DNA from 4 places in the uncultured Rummeliibacillus sp. genome. Region 4 is predicted to be linked to each of the others. Evidence: riboswitches for the same ligand, from Rfam matches in the RefSeq annotation. Region 4 holds a riboswitch; each other region holds the start of a gene.

Region 1 (3,781 bases), on a different contig from region 4:
AGTTCATCAAATACAACTGCACTTAACGCATGATCTGCTTTTTCTTCTATATATCTTGAGATGTTTTGAAAATCTTCTTCCTGTTTAGGAAAACTATGGTCATGAAAAGCAGCTTCTGCAAAATCCCCTTTTGCATCTTTTGCTCCTCTAAAAGATAATACGAAATGATAAAATGATGGTTTCATTTGGACTTCCTGCCTTTATTTCATTATAACTTACATTCATTTTACACGAAAATTACTTATCTTTGGAAACTATATTAAAACTCTAATTGTAACTTATCTAATTTCTTCTCTACCTGGAAAACATTTTCTTACTTTTTTCATGATAATGGCAACCTTCCCATTTCATCTTCGTTCTATAACTCGGATGCGAAAATATTATCAATAAAGATTACCGCATCTCTACCTAGATTATTGGTATATATGAGGAGATGATTCAAATGAAAATAGTAAAAAGCTTACTATCTTTCATAGTCATGTTTGGGACTTTATTTACTTTTACAGCAAACAGTGACGCAGCAACACCAAAAACAATGAACGCAAAAGTAGCAAATAGCGTATACGTTCACGCTGAACCTTCAGCTAATGCCAAAAAAGTTGGAACACTTTGGAAAGGTACTAAAGTAGTCGTATATAGTAAATCAAAAACAGGCTGGGCAAAAATTAAATTCAACAAAAAAACAGCTTATGTATATGCTTCTTACTTATCATTTAGCAAAAATACAAGCAAGAAAACAACAGCTACAAAAACTACAACTACTAAAAAAACTACAACTAAAAAAAGTACGAGTACTTCAAATAGTAAAAAAACAACTTATCGCCCCGTAGTAACAAATACTTACTACTATGTTGAAAATGGCAAAGACGGAAAACTATATTCAACTGGCAAACGCAATTCAACAGGTTGGACTTACTGGTACAAAAAAACAGGTAACAATAAACAATCATTTTTAGTAAAAGAATCTTCTAAAGGTTTAGATTACAAATTTAAAACAGGTACTATTCGTCAAATCGTTTACCCTTTTACAAAGGGACAAGTATTTAAAGCAAACAAAAAAAATTACAAAATCGTATCTATTTCAAACACTTTTAAAGTAAAAGCAGGTACATTTAAATCAGTTGTCGGTATTAAAGCTGCAGACGGTTCAATCACATATTACGCCCCAAATGCTGGCGCAATTAAAACTGTGAAAAACAAAAAAGTCACTTTTGAAATCACAAAAATTGAAACAAAATAATTGAACGATTAAAGAGCTCCCTGAAATAATTTAGGGGGCTTTTTCTTTCATTATGCTATTGCATAGTATTTCATAAAGTGTTACTATTTCATTAATTAAAATTTTTCTAACAATTTAATGTAAATTTCTTATCGAGAGAGATGGAGGGACTGGCCCTGTGAAATCTCAGCAACCACCAATTTGGTAAGGTGCTAATTCCAGTAGATGTATTTCTAGCAGATAAGAAGATTGACTTTTTAAGTACAAGGTCCTCTTCTTCTGAGGGCCTTTTATTTTTTTAGAAAAGGATGATGAACATGACAAAAAAACATATTTCGACTCGTTTAGCGCAAATCGGAACAGAAACAGATCCTCGGACTGGTGCGATTAATACACCTATTTATCTTTCTACCGCATATCGACATGCAGGACTCGGCCAATCGACAGGCTATGATTATACGCGTACAAAAAATCCAACTCGGGCTGTTTTAGAGGAAGGAATTGCCGCTTTAGAAAGTGGAGATGCAGGTTTTGCCTGTAGTAGCGGGATGGCTGCAATCCAATTAGTTTTATCCCTTTTCAAATCAGGAGACGAAATAATCTATTCAGATGACATTTACGGAGGTACATATCGACTTGCTCGTCAATACGAAAACCAATATGGTATTCACGCTCATTTCACACCTTTCCAATCTATCGCAGAAGTCGAAGCAATTATAAATGAACATACAAAAGCACTTTTTATAGAATCACCAACAAATCCATTAATGCAAGAAATCAATATTGAACTATTTGCAAAGTTAGCGAAAAAAAATCAACTTTTACTGATTGTTGATAATACTTTTTTGACTCCGTATTATCAACGTCCAATTGAACTTGGCGCAGATATTGTTATTCATAGTGCTACTAAGTATATTGGAGGACATAATGATGTTCTTGCAGGTCTGGTCGTGGCAAAAGGAGAAGACTTGTGTGAAAAACTTCTTCATAACCATAATGCTTCAGGTGCAACATTAGCCCCGATTGACAGTTGGCTTTTACTCCGCGGTCTAAAAACTTTACATGTTCGCATGAAACAACATACAGAAAATGCACGAAAAATTGTTGACTATTTAAGTAAAGAACCATCCGTAAAAGAGGTTCTTTACACTGGATTAGGTGGCATGATTTCTTTCCGATTACAGCATTCCAAATTGGTACCAGCATTTCTTCAAAATTTAAAACTTATCGCATTTGCTGAAAGTTTAGGAGGCGTTGAAAGTTTTATCACCTACCCGGCTACTCAAACACATGCTGATATACCTGAAGAAGAACGAACTGCACGTGGTGTTGACAACTCATTGTTACGTTTTTCAGTAGGAATAGAAGAAGCCGAAGATTTAATAGAAGATCTCCAACAAGTTTTTACTACTATCAATAAAGAGGTGTCTTTCCATGAGTCAACAAAATAAACAATCTATCGAAACTAGTCTAATAACTGCTTCTACTAGAGGCGATTACGAACAAAAGACAGGTGCTGTGAATGTACCAATCTATCTTTCATCTACTTTTGACCAAGAACATTTTGATTCTTTCGGTCCCTACGACTACAGTCGCTCTGGAAACCCTACTCGTGATGCATTAGAAAAAACAATTGCTGAACTTGAAGGAGGTTCAAGAGGATTTGCCTTTTCATCAGGCATTGCAGCAATTGCTTCTGCCCTACTTACTCTAAATACAGGTGATCATATTGTCATTACAAGCGAAGTATATGGTGGAACTTATCGTTTTGTTACACAGGTTTTAACAAAATACGGTATTTCACATTCTTTCGCAGATTTTACGAACTTGCAAGAAGTAGAAGCTGCCATCCAACCAAATACAAAGATTTTATATGCTGAAACTCCCGCGAATCCACTTCTAGGTATTACTGATATTCGTGGTATTGTTTCCATTGCTAAAAAACATAATTTGTTAACTTTTGTCGACAATACCTTTATGACACCACTTTACCAACGTCCGCTTGAACTAGGCGTTGATGTAGTATTACATAGTGCTACGAAATTTTTAGGCGGCCATAGTGATATTATTGCTGGTCTTGCCGTCACAAAAGACGAAGAACTTGGAAAACAAATTTACTTTATGCAAAATTCGATGGGTGCTATTTTAGGGGCACAAGATTCATTTTCATTGATACAAGGTATTAAAACATTAAATGCTCGCTTATCACAATCATCACAATCGGCGATAAAGATTGCCTCTTACCTCGAACACCATGAATTGGTTAAAGAAGTTCACTACCCTGGATTAAAGAATCATCCAGGTTATGAAATCCATGCGAACCAAGCATCAAACGCTGGTGCTGTATTATCATTCACATTACCAAATCGTGAGCTGACAAAGGCTTTTGTTGAACATGTTCAAATTCCGATTTTTGCAGTTAGTCTTGGTGGAGTTGAATCTATTCTTTCATACCCAGTGACAATGAGTCATGCTGCTATTCCTAAAGAAGAGCGCGATAAACGTGGCATTACAGAAGGACTTTTAAGGTTCTCAGTTGGGCTTGAAAATGTGGATGATTTA
Region 2 (3,781 bases), on a different contig from region 4:
GTGAGATACCTACTGCAAATACAATAATAGTACCCCATGGAATAAGACCTTCTACTTGTTTCCAATCAAAGACACCAATTTTGGGGGCTAATAATACTGCGATAGCAATAATTGTAACAGTTGTCGTATCAAATGGGTGTAGCTTTCCTTCAGTAGCCCAGAAGAATAATAAAATTAAAGAAATAATAATTAGACGAATTTCAGCGGATTTGACAGGTCCTAGTTCTTTTAACTGGGATTCAATCAATTCTTTGCCGCCTTCAATTTTTTGAGTTTCAGGTTTAATCAGATTAATCATTACAAAGAATAGCACGATGGACATAATAATTGAGAATGGTGCTGCGTATATAAACCATTGGCTCCAGGAAATATCCGTATTAAATTCTTTATTGATAAAACTCAATGCGACCATATTTTGCGCAGCAGCTGTCTTAATGCCAACATTCCAAATAGATACAGCTTGTACAGAAGTTATGACTAATAATGCAGCTAGTTTACTATCTTTTGGTAGGCCGAATGCAGCGACCATACCTAGTAAGATGGGCACAACTGCTCCTGCCCGAGCTGTGGCACTTGGTACGAAAAATGCTAATATAATCGAAACGATGATTGCTCCAAATACGATATTTTTAGTTTTTGTACCGACCAGGGATAAAATCCATAAGGCAAGTCGCTTATGTAAATTTGTTGCTTGCATGGCAGCAGCTAAGAAAAGAGCAGCAGCCACTAATGCGACGGCAGAATTGCTAAAACCACCTAAAGCCATTTTCAAAGCATTAGCTGTACCATACTCTAGTGAAGGATCTTCAAGAGTGGGTGCTAATCCGATTGATATTCCAGTAATTGCTATAATCATGGCTGCACTTACTGGATAAGAAACAGCTTCTGTAACCCATAAAATAACGGCAAATCCAAGAATTGCTAAACTCCTTTGACCAGCTACGGGTAAATTTCCGCTGTTTGGCCAAAATGTCATGATTATTAATACAGCAAAAGCAAGTCCTATCCATAGAGGTTTTAAATTCTTTTTCTTTTTAACTTCCTCCATAATTATCATTCCTTTCCTTTATCTCCATTATAAGGCTGTGCTTATTGATATAATGTGCATATATATGTCGAAAAAAGGAAAATTTATGAAATACTTTATTTGTAAAGTACACGTTTATCTTATGAAGTAAGATTAAAAAGATAGGAAAATATTGTACTAGTGATTCTTACAAAAAATATAATACAAGAAATAAATCCCTTTCAAAATGATTAATTATTCAGAAAGTTGTTGACTTTTATTCTATTTATCTTCTATACTTACCTCAACAAGATGGAATAAAAAAATAACCTTTATCAAGAGCGGCGGAGGGATAGGCCCTGCGATGCCCAGCAACCAGTAAGTTTATGAATACTTGCTACGGTGCTAATTCCTACAGATTCTAAGCGAGTCTGAAAGATAAGGGGAGGAAATGCTAATCAACCCTCTTCTTACGTGAAGAAGGGTTTTTATTTTTTATAAGCATTGGAATAATGACTTTATAAAAACCCTTTAACACACCTCCGTTTTCCATCTAAAAAATTTTTAGGAGGAATTTAAAATGACAGAATTACGTAAAGAGACTTTAGCAGTTCATGGTGGTCAAACACCAGATCCAACAACAGGAGCTATTGCAGTACCTGTATACCGAACAACTGCATATAAATTCAAAGATTCTGAACATGCACGTAAATTATTTGCATTAGAAGAACCAGGCAATATCTATTCTCGTATTATGAACCCTACTGTAGATGTATTTGAAAAACGAATTGCATTACTTGAGGGAGGTACAGCAGCAGTTGCTTTATCTTCAGGGATGGCAGCTATCGCATTTTCAATATTGAACATCGCACGTGCAGGTGATCATATTGTATCCGCATCTAGTATTTATGGAGGAACTTATAATCTATTTGCGAACACGTTACCTCGTTATGGTATTACAACAACATTTGTCAACGAAAAAAATAATGATGAGTTTGAAGCAGCTATTCAAGATAATACAAAAGCTATCTATGCTGAAACCATTGGAAACCCAAGTCTTTCAATCGTAGATATTGAAGCATTAGCAAAAATTGCACACAAACATGAAATTCCATTAATCATTGATAATACATTTGCTTCACCTGTAGGTTGCAATCCAATTGAATTTGGTGCAGATGTTGTTGTTCACTCTGCAACAAAATGGATAGGCGGTCATGGTACAACTATTGCTGGGGTAGTAGTAGATGCCGGTAAATTTGATTGGACACGTGGTAAATTCCCTGATTATACAGAGCCAGATGAATCTTATCATGGTTTACGTTACGGTGTTGATACAGCAAATGCAGCATTTGCAACTCGTTTACGCGTTCAATTATTACGAGATTTTGGACCAACACTTAGCCCTGACGCTGCGTTTAATTTACTCCAAGGATTAGAAACTTTACATTTAAGAGTTCCATATCATAATGAAAATGCAAGAAAAGTGGCAGAATATCTTCGTCAAAATGACCAAGTAGAATGGGTGCATTACAATGGATTTGATGATAGCGAATTTGCTGCAAATGCTAAAAAATACTTGAAAAATGGTTTTGGATCTGTCCTTACTTTTGGTATTAAAGGTGGACGAAGTGCTGGTCGTCAGCTTATTGATAACATTGAATTATTCTGCCACGTGGCGAATGTTGGGGATGCTCGTTCTCTAATCATTCATCCTGCTTCTACAACACACCAACAATTAAGTCCAGAAGAATTGAAAAAATCTGGTGTTCCGGAAGAATTAGTTCGTCTGTCAATTGGTTTAGAAGCTGCGGAAGATATAATAGAAGCACTAGAGGCCGCATTTGCGAAAGTCGGTAAACCTGAAGAGGCAAAATAAAACTGGATTCGGGAAGCAAAAGTTTAAAGAGTGATGCGTTAAACACGTTCACTCTTTTTCTCTTATATAAATTGGCTTTTTAAAAATAATCTAAAAATTCGATAAAATCAATGATGTAAGCGGTTTTCATGACCTCTCAGAAAAAACAATTGTCCTTCTCAGAAAGATTTTTCTTGTAATCTGTCCGTATGTGAGCTAAAATCAACTTTAAGTTCAGTATTTAAAGATTTCTTTACATGTATAGGTCACATGTTAATGATAGATAAATCACAAATTGAATGCGTATGAAGTGAACATATGTATTTCACAATATAAAGAAGAGAAATTTGGAGGCGAATGATATGACAACAGTGAAGGTAGCGATTCTTGGTTTCGGTACAGTTGGTCAAGGTATTTTTCGTATAGTAAATGAAAAACGAAAGCAATTCAAAGATACTTTAGGAGTAGATATTGAGATTGTTAAAATTCTTGTAAGTAATGTGAATAAGCCGCGTTCACATGCTCCAAAAGAATTATTAACAGATAAATTTGAGGATATCTTAGCAATTCCAGATTTAGAAGTGGTTTTTGAGGCAATTGTTGGAGAAGAGCCAGCTTATAGATATTTATCAAAGGCGATTGAAAAAGGATGCAATATTATTACTGCGAACAAAGTAATGTTTTCTAAATACGGTTTAGCTTTACAAGAGAAAGCGAAAAAATACGGCGTTCAAGTTGGTTATGAAGCGACTGTAGCTGGTGGAGTACCAGTTATTAAGACAATGCAAAATATCCTTCGGGTGAACGAAGTAAGTCATATTCAAGGGATTTTAAACGGCACTTCAAACTATATCCTTACTCAAATGCGCAGTGAAGGATTACCATTCGATGAAGCGTTACAAGATGCACAACGTTTAGGC
Region 3 (3,781 bases), on a different contig from region 4:
CAACATTAGAAAGGCATTTTGGTATTATGGGCAATCAACTCTACTATCACGCTTGGGGAATTGATCTATCAAAAGTTGGCGAAGCGCCATTGATAGAAGGTCAAATTAGTTATGGTAAAAGCCAAATATTGATGCGGGATTACAACACTAAAACGGAAGTGCTCGCCGTACTTCTAGAAATGTGTGAAGATGTGGCAAGAAGAGCGCGTGAAGCTTATAAAGTAGGACGTACGATTACGCTTGGGATTTCTTATAGCAAAAACGCTTTTGGAGGAGGTTTCCAGCGTTCACGTACGATAGATGAAGCAACAAACGATACGATGATTATTTATCAAATTTGCCAACAGATATTGAACGAACAATACAACGAGCGCCCTGTACGACAAATCAGTGTCAGTATTTCAAAGTTAGAATCAGAACATTCTATGCAACTTAGTTTTTTTGATAAAACACGTTGGAAACGGCGACAACTTGGGACCACAATGGATCACCTTCGTACCCACTATGGTTCTACGGCTCTATTACGTGCCGTATCATATACAAATGCAGGAACAGCTATCGATCGTTCTAAATTACTCGGTGGGCATAAAATTTAAATCTAAAACTGATTCCAATACTAAGGAGTGGTATTACAAATGTTACGTGATCGAGGTAACATAAAATGGACTGCGATGATGTTGCCAGAACATGTACAAAGACTAAGAACCTGGCAACAAGAAGATCAGCAAATCACAAAGCCGACCTTTGATGAATGGACCCTACAAGCCTTAGAGGAAGAACTTTTGCAAGCATATTACGGCAAAAAAGAAGTATTATTAGACGTTTGGCACCAACAAACTAGTGTTCACTATAGAGGAATCATCACCAAACTAATTAGCGAAGAAAAAAAGCTATGCCTACACAATGATACCCAATATAAAGATAAATGGGTTCCGGTAGAATTTATCCTCAATGTTAAGGTATTTGAATAATAGACATAAAATAAGCCAATATAAAAATATTTTTAAATAATTTATTTTTTCTAAAAATAGATTGACAAATAATATAAAAAGAAATAATATGGTTAACATAAACTTACAACTTAACAAATGGAATTTATCAAGAGTGACTGAGGGATAGGCCCTGTGAAGTCCAGCAACCCCCGTTTGGGAAGGTGCTAATTCCTACAGAATTTATTTCTGAAAGATAAATCGACATCTGATTAGAAGATACATCTTTCAGTAGAAGGATGTATCTTTTTTTAGTAGGAATACATAGTTTTTCAATAGAAATTATGAATTTTTGTGCAATAGTAATTTAACAATGATTAGAGGGATGTATATGCTGGAAATACAAAATGTATCAAAGATTTACAAGGTAAAAAAGAAAAGCGTAACCGGTGTAGATCATGTCTCATTGACAATTGATAACGGAGAGATATTTGGAATAGTTGGTTATTCTGGAGCAGGCAAGAGTTCCTTATTACGGTGCATTAATTTATTAGAACAGCCAACAGATGGACAGATATTAATCGATGGTCAAGATTTAACAAAATTAAAAGGTGAGCAACTTCGACAAGCACGATTGAAAATCGGGATGATTTTCCAACACTTTTACTTAATTAGCCAAAAAACAGTAGGGGAAAATATTGAGTTTGCATTGAAAGCTGCAAATATATCAAAAGTAAAGAGAAATGAAAGAGTCAAAGAGTTGCTCCATATGGTTGGTTTGTCAGATAAAAAAGATGTGTTTCCAGCCCAGTTAAGTGGTGGACAAAAACAGCGTGTGGGAATCGCAAGAGCATTAGCTAATAACCCCTCTATATTACTTTGCGATGAAGCAACATCAGCGCTTGACCCAACAACAACAACCTCTATTTTACGATTGTTAAAGAAAATCAACCGAGAACTTGGTATTACAATTATTCTAATAACACATGAAATGGACGTTGTGAAGGAAATTTGTGATCGCATGGCGATTATGCAAAATGGAAAGGTAATCGAAGAAGGGTCGGTTTATGATATTTTCGCCAACCCTGAAAAGCCCCTAACGCAAGAATTTATAAACAGTGTAGTGTCGTTTGATATTCCACCAACCATTTTACAAAACGTCAAGGGGAGAATTGTTAAAATCTTATTCAAAGGTGATGTAGCTGGCGAAGGTGTCATTTCAGATATGCTACAACAATTTGAAGTACGTGGGAACTTTCTACATGGCACGATTGAATATATACAGGAAAGGCCACTCGGCATTTTCCTAATGGAACTGAATGGGCAAGTTGCAGATATTAACCGTTCGATTTCCTATATGGAAAGTCGTGGAGTCACAGTGGAGGTGTTAGACAATGTTATTTGATCCTAGTCATTTTACAGAAATGCTTCCTGATATTTGGAAAGCATTTGGTCAAACGCTTCTAATGGTAGGGATTTCTTTAGCAGTAGCCTTGGTGATTGGTTTACCACTTGGTTTGCTTTTATTCATCACAGGAAAAGGCTTGTTTTCTACAAGTAGATCCGGTTTACTTGGTAACCGCTTTGTGAATGTAGTGGTTGGCTTTATCGTTAACTTAATACGTTCAATTCCATATATCATTCTTTTAGTAGCGTTATTCCCAGTTACTAAGTGGTTAATAGGCGATACGATAGGGCCTATTGCAGCAAGTGTTTCTTTGTCAGTCGCATCAATTCCGTTTTTCGCAAGACTTGTTGAAACATCACTTCGAGAAATTGATAAAGGTGTTATTGAGGCGTCTATTGCTGTAGGGGCGACGCGTTGGATGATTATTAAGGACGTGTTACTCCCAGAAGCAAAGTCTGGTGTCATTCAAGGAATCACCATGACAATTATTAGTTTAGTAGCATACTCAGCAATGGCAGGAATCATCGGTGGTGGTGGTATTGGTGACCTAGCAATTCGCTTTGGTTACTACCGTTATGACAACACTATTATGATTGCGACAGTTGTTATATTAATCATCATTGTCCAAGCAATTCAATTAGCAGGAGACGCGATTGCAAAAGCAGTCGATAAACGTTAAAAGTAACTAGCATTCTGAAAAAATAGCTTTTTATAAAAAATTGGGGGTTTTAAACATGAAGAAATTTTTGTTTAGCGTATTAACGCTAGTACTAGCAGTGGCTTTAGCGGCTTGTGGTGGAGATAAATCAAAAGATACAAGTAAAGCAACAAAAACAAAAGACATTACAATTGGTGCAACAGCAGGTCCATATAGTGATATGCTTAAAAAAGCAATCGTACCGGAGCTTGAAAAGAAAGGATACAAAGTAGAGTTAAAAGAATTTAGTGATTATATCCAACCGAACAAAGCATTAGATTCTGGTGACATTGATGCGAATTTATTCCAACACTCTATCTACTTAGAAAACTTTAACAAACAAAATGGAACAAAAATCAAAGGTCTAATCATTGTACCAACAGCACCAATGGGCTTTTTCTCTAAAAAATATAAATCAGTCGATGATATCAAAGATGGAGCAACAATTGCCATTGCAAACGACCCATCAAACTTAGCTCGTACTTTAAAATCTTTACAAGATCAGGGACTAGTCAAAATTGATGATAATATTGACCAATTAAAAGCTTCTACAAAAGATATAAAGGAAAATCCTAAAAACTTAAAATTCAAAGAAATTGAAGCAGCAGGACTTCCTCGTGCTGTAGAAAGTGCGGATCTAGCTGGTGTACCAGGAAACTTTGCATTAGCAGCAGGTATGAAATTAGACGATGCCGTATTCCTAGAAAACATGCCTGATCAATTCCGTAATGTCGTAGCAGTGCGTGA
Region 4 (3,781 bases):
GTAAATACATCATTAAGTTTACCGTCGATAGCATCGCGTACCATTTTACGAGTGTAAGAAAGTTTCATACGACTACCTTCACCGTAGATTCCGCCAGTCCATCCAGTGTTTACTAAGAATACATTTACTTGGTGTTCATCAATTTTCTTTCCTAACATTTCTGCATAAACAGTAGCATGTAATGGGAAGAAAGGAGCTCCGAAGCAAGTTGAAAATACTGGTTCAGGTTCTACAACACCACGCTCTGTACCAGGTGTTTTAGAAGTGAAACCTGATAAGAAGTGATACATAGCCTGTTCTTTCGTTAATTTACTAATTGGAGGTAAAACACCAAAGGCATCAGCTGTTAAGAAAACAACTGTTTTTGGGTGACCTGCAACAGAAGGATCAACGATATTTTCAATGTTTTGGATTGGGTATGCAACACGAGTATTTTGTGTTAGTGTCTCATCATCGTAGTCAGGAATTCGAGTTTCAGAATCTACGATAACATTTTCAAGCACTGTACCAAATGTAATAGCGTTATAAATTTCTGGTTCTTTTTCAGCTGAAAGGTTGATTGTTTTTGCATAGCAACCACCTTCAATATTGAACACGCCGTTATCAGACCAACCATGTTCATCGTCACCGATTAGTTTACGATTACCATCTGCAGATAACGTTGTTTTACCAGTACCTGATAAACCAAAGAATAGAGCAACGTCTCCTTGTTCACCTACATTGGCAGAACAGTGCATTGGTAGGATTCCGTTTTGTGGTAATAAGTAATTCATAATACCGAAGATAGATTTTTTCATTTCTCCAGCATATTCAGTGCCGCCGATTAAAATAATACGTTTTTCTAAAGATACGATGATGAAAGTTTCTGAAGTTGTACCATCCACTTTTGGATCCGCTTTAAAAGTAGGCGCGGATAAAATAGTGAAATCAGCTTCATGTGTATTTAGTTCTTCATCAGTAGGGCGGATGAATAATTGGTGAGCAAATAGATTATGCCAAGCGTATTCATTAACAACGCGGATTGCTAAGCGAGAATCTTTGTCTGCACCTGCAAAGCCTTTAAACACAAAAACTTCTTCTTTTTGTTTTAAATAGTTAACAACTTTGTTATATAATGAATCAAACACTTCTGCAGAAATTGGTTGGTTAATTTTACCCCAATCAATTTGATCTTTAGAAGATTCTTCGACTACCATAAATTTATCTTTAGGTGAACGTCCTGTATACTTGCCTGTTACTGCACGAACAGCGCCATCAACTGTTAAGATTGCTTCACCGCGGGAAGTTGCTTTTTCCACTAATTGTGGGACTGAAAGTTGTACTGAAATGTTATTTCCTTGTAATAAACCCTTCAGTTCATTCGCAATTTCTACTGAATTCATCTTTGTTCGTACCTTCCTTTTTATGTTATTACCCTTAAATGGGTTTCTTTTCTTCATCTCGAGAATTAGTATAACACATTGAAACGAATAGTCTATACTAATTGGAAATTAATTTTTATGAATTTGATTTTTTTATTACTATAAGAAAATAAGTTTGACTTTCATAGTAATATCACTTAGTATATGCATTAGAACGGATACTCTTATCCCGAGCTGGTGGAGGGTCAGGCCCTATGAAGCCCGGCAACCTGCATTATCTTTCACGTGATGCGTTGGTGCTAATCTGATGCAAGGAAGATTCCTTGAACGATAAGAGTGAAAGGTGCTTACGAAACATATCCTTTCCTCATTGATTTTCGATGAGTGAAAGGTTTTTTTTTTCAAAAAATAGAAGCAAATCTGATTTGTTTCATTATTATATGCGATTTGTTGCATTCTATTTATATTATGTACTGGCACTTTCTATATCCTCGTGTTAAAAAAGCAGCTTATAGCTGGCTTGACGTTTAGAACATAAACGGACATGGGTAATGAGTACCGTATCTTTTTTTCGAGAGGATCTCGTTGATAATAGGAGGAAACCAAATGACAAACAGAAGATTATTTACTTCAGAAAGCGTAACAGAAGGACATCCAGATAAAATTTGTGACCAAATTTCAGATGCAATTTTGGATGCTGTTTTAGCAAAAGATCCAAATGCACGTGTAGCATGTGAAACAACGGTTACAACAGGTCTAGTACTTGTAACAGGTGAGTTAACAACTACTACGTATGTAGATATGAAAGGTATTGTTCGCGATACAGTAGCGGAAATTGGCTACACTCGTGGTAAATACGGTTTTGATGCAGAAAACCTAGCAGTACTTGTTGCTGTAGGTGAACAATCACCTGATATCGCACAAGGTGTTGACAAAGCATTAGAAGCACGTGAAGGATCTATGACAGATGCAGACATTGAAGCAATTGGTGCAGGGGACCAAGGTTTAATGTTCGGCTATGCTTGCAACGAAACACCTGAGTTAATGCCACTTCCAATTAGTTTGGCACACAAATTAGCACGTCGTTTAACAGAAGTTCGTAAATCAGGTCAATTAGATTACTTACGTCCAGATGGTAAAACACAAGTAACTATCGAATATGATGAAAATAACCATCCAGTAAGAGTGGACACAATTGTTATTTCCACTCAACACGATGAAGAAGTAACTTTAGAACAAATTAAAAAAGATTTAAAATCAGAAGTTATTGCTAAAGTTGTACCAGCAGAACTTCTAGATGACAAAACAAAATACTTTATCAATCCAACAGGCCGTTTCGTAATTGGTGGTCCTAAAGGTGATGCAGGTCTTACTGGCCGTAAAATTATCGTTGATACTTATGGCGGCTATGCTCGTCATGGTGGCGGTGCTTTCTCTGGTAAAGATGCTACAAAAGTTGACCGTTCTGGTGCATATGCAGCTCGTTATGTTGCAAAAAATATTGTTGCCGCAGGTCTTGCAGAACGTGCAGAAGTACAACTTGCATATGCAATCGGCGTTGCACAACCAGTATCTATCGCAATCGATACTTTTGGTACTGGGAAAGTTAAAGAAAGTGATTTAGTTGAAGCGGTTCGAGAATTCTTTGACTTGCGTCCAGCAGGAATTATTAAAATGCTAGACTTACGTCGCCCAATTTACAAACAAACAGCAGCTTACGGACACTTCGGTCGTACAGATTTGAATGTTCCTTGGGAAAATACAGACAAAGTATCTGCATTAAAAGCAAAATTTGCTGATTCTTTAAAATAACAGTGAAGTATTTACACAAAAATAAAAAGTCGTTCACAAAAAGTGAACGACTTTTTATTTTTGATTAATCTTTTCAATAACCTCAATGGCTTCATCAATTGTTGCTACATCAAAAATTTGAATATTACTGTTAATCTCCTTTCGAAATTTATTAGCTTCTTCTTTATTCCCACTAGGGATAATTAGATAAGAAATACCTGAAATACTAGCGATTTGGATTTTCTCTTTTAACATGCCAATTGTCTTTACGTTACCATTTTTGTCGATTGCTCCCGTTATAGCAATAGGGTGTTCGTTTTGTAAACCTTCATTTTTAACTTTTCCAGACAATACAAGTGCCAAACCTCCGCTATCTCCACCGATACGTTCTCTATTTAGAAAGGCATCTATTTTTTTCTCTGTCTTTTGATCGGTTTGCTCTAAATAGTAACTAACATTTTTCTTCATTTGTTCAGTAGTGTCTTCTTTAAGATGAAGCCAGCTTAAAAGTTGTCTATTTTTACTAGCATAGCGATCTTTATTATCACCTTCAACGATAGCAAGTGGCTTGACATGTTGTCTTTCTAAGATTTTCGAAACATCTAATTTATTTTTTGTTAAAGAGAATT

What was found. A riboswitch is a leader RNA that binds a small molecule or an ion and turns the genes downstream of it on or off. The one in region 4 is predicted to bind S-adenosylmethionine.
Region 1: it holds a riboswitch for S-adenosylmethionine, as region 4 does, so the genes downstream of both, Q0977_RS15955 (methionine biosynthesis PLP-dependent protein) here and metK (methionine adenosyltransferase) in region 4, are expected to answer to the same signal.
Region 2: it holds a riboswitch for S-adenosylmethionine, as region 4 does, so the genes downstream of both, Q0977_RS05550 (O-acetylhomoserine aminocarboxypropyltransferase/cysteine synthase family protein) here and metK (methionine adenosyltransferase) in region 4, are expected to answer to the same signal.
Region 3: it holds a riboswitch for S-adenosylmethionine, as region 4 does, so the genes downstream of both, Q0977_RS05840 (methionine ABC transporter ATP-binding protein) here and metK (methionine adenosyltransferase) in region 4, are expected to answer to the same signal.

Annotation. Positions count from the first base shown of each region.
Region 1 is NZ_CAKQBI010000037.1:7,823-11,603, forward strand. Features, by position in the region: gene Q0977_RS15945 (YozE family protein) at 1-185, opposite strand, end outside; gene Q0977_RS15950 (SH3 domain-containing protein) at 443-1,240, shown strand; SAM riboswitch class I at 1,366-1,466, shown strand; gene Q0977_RS15955 (methionine biosynthesis PLP-dependent protein) at 1,537-2,670, shown strand; gene Q0977_RS15960 (aminotransferase class V-fold PLP-dependent enzyme) at 2,654-3,781, shown strand, end outside.
Region 2 is NZ_CAKQBI010000006.1:28,853-32,633, forward strand. Features, by position in the region: gene Q0977_RS05545 (DASS family sodium-coupled anion symporter) at 1-1,048, opposite strand, end outside; SAM riboswitch class I at 1,336-1,451, shown strand; gene Q0977_RS05550 (O-acetylhomoserine aminocarboxypropyltransferase/cysteine synthase family protein) at 1,587-2,882, shown strand; gene Q0977_RS05555 (homoserine dehydrogenase) at 3,224-3,781, shown strand, end outside.
Region 3 is NZ_CAKQBI010000006.1:97,326-101,106, forward strand. Features, by position in the region: gene Q0977_RS05830 (DNA polymerase thumb domain-containing protein) at 1-596, shown strand, start outside; gene Q0977_RS05835 (YolD-like family protein) at 636-971, shown strand; SAM riboswitch class I at 1,093-1,192, shown strand; gene Q0977_RS05840 (methionine ABC transporter ATP-binding protein) at 1,321-2,334, shown strand; gene Q0977_RS05845 (methionine ABC transporter permease) at 2,324-3,016, shown strand; gene Q0977_RS05850 (MetQ/NlpA family ABC transporter substrate-binding protein) at 3,072-3,781, shown strand, end outside.
Region 4 is NZ_CAKQBI010000002.1:199,731-203,511, reverse strand. Features, by position in the region: gene pckA (phosphoenolpyruvate carboxykinase (ATP)) at 1-1,382, opposite strand, end outside; SAM riboswitch class I at 1,583-1,698, shown strand; gene metK (methionine adenosyltransferase) at 1,968-3,173, shown strand; gene Q0977_RS02595 (S16 family serine protease) at 3,228-3,781, opposite strand, start outside.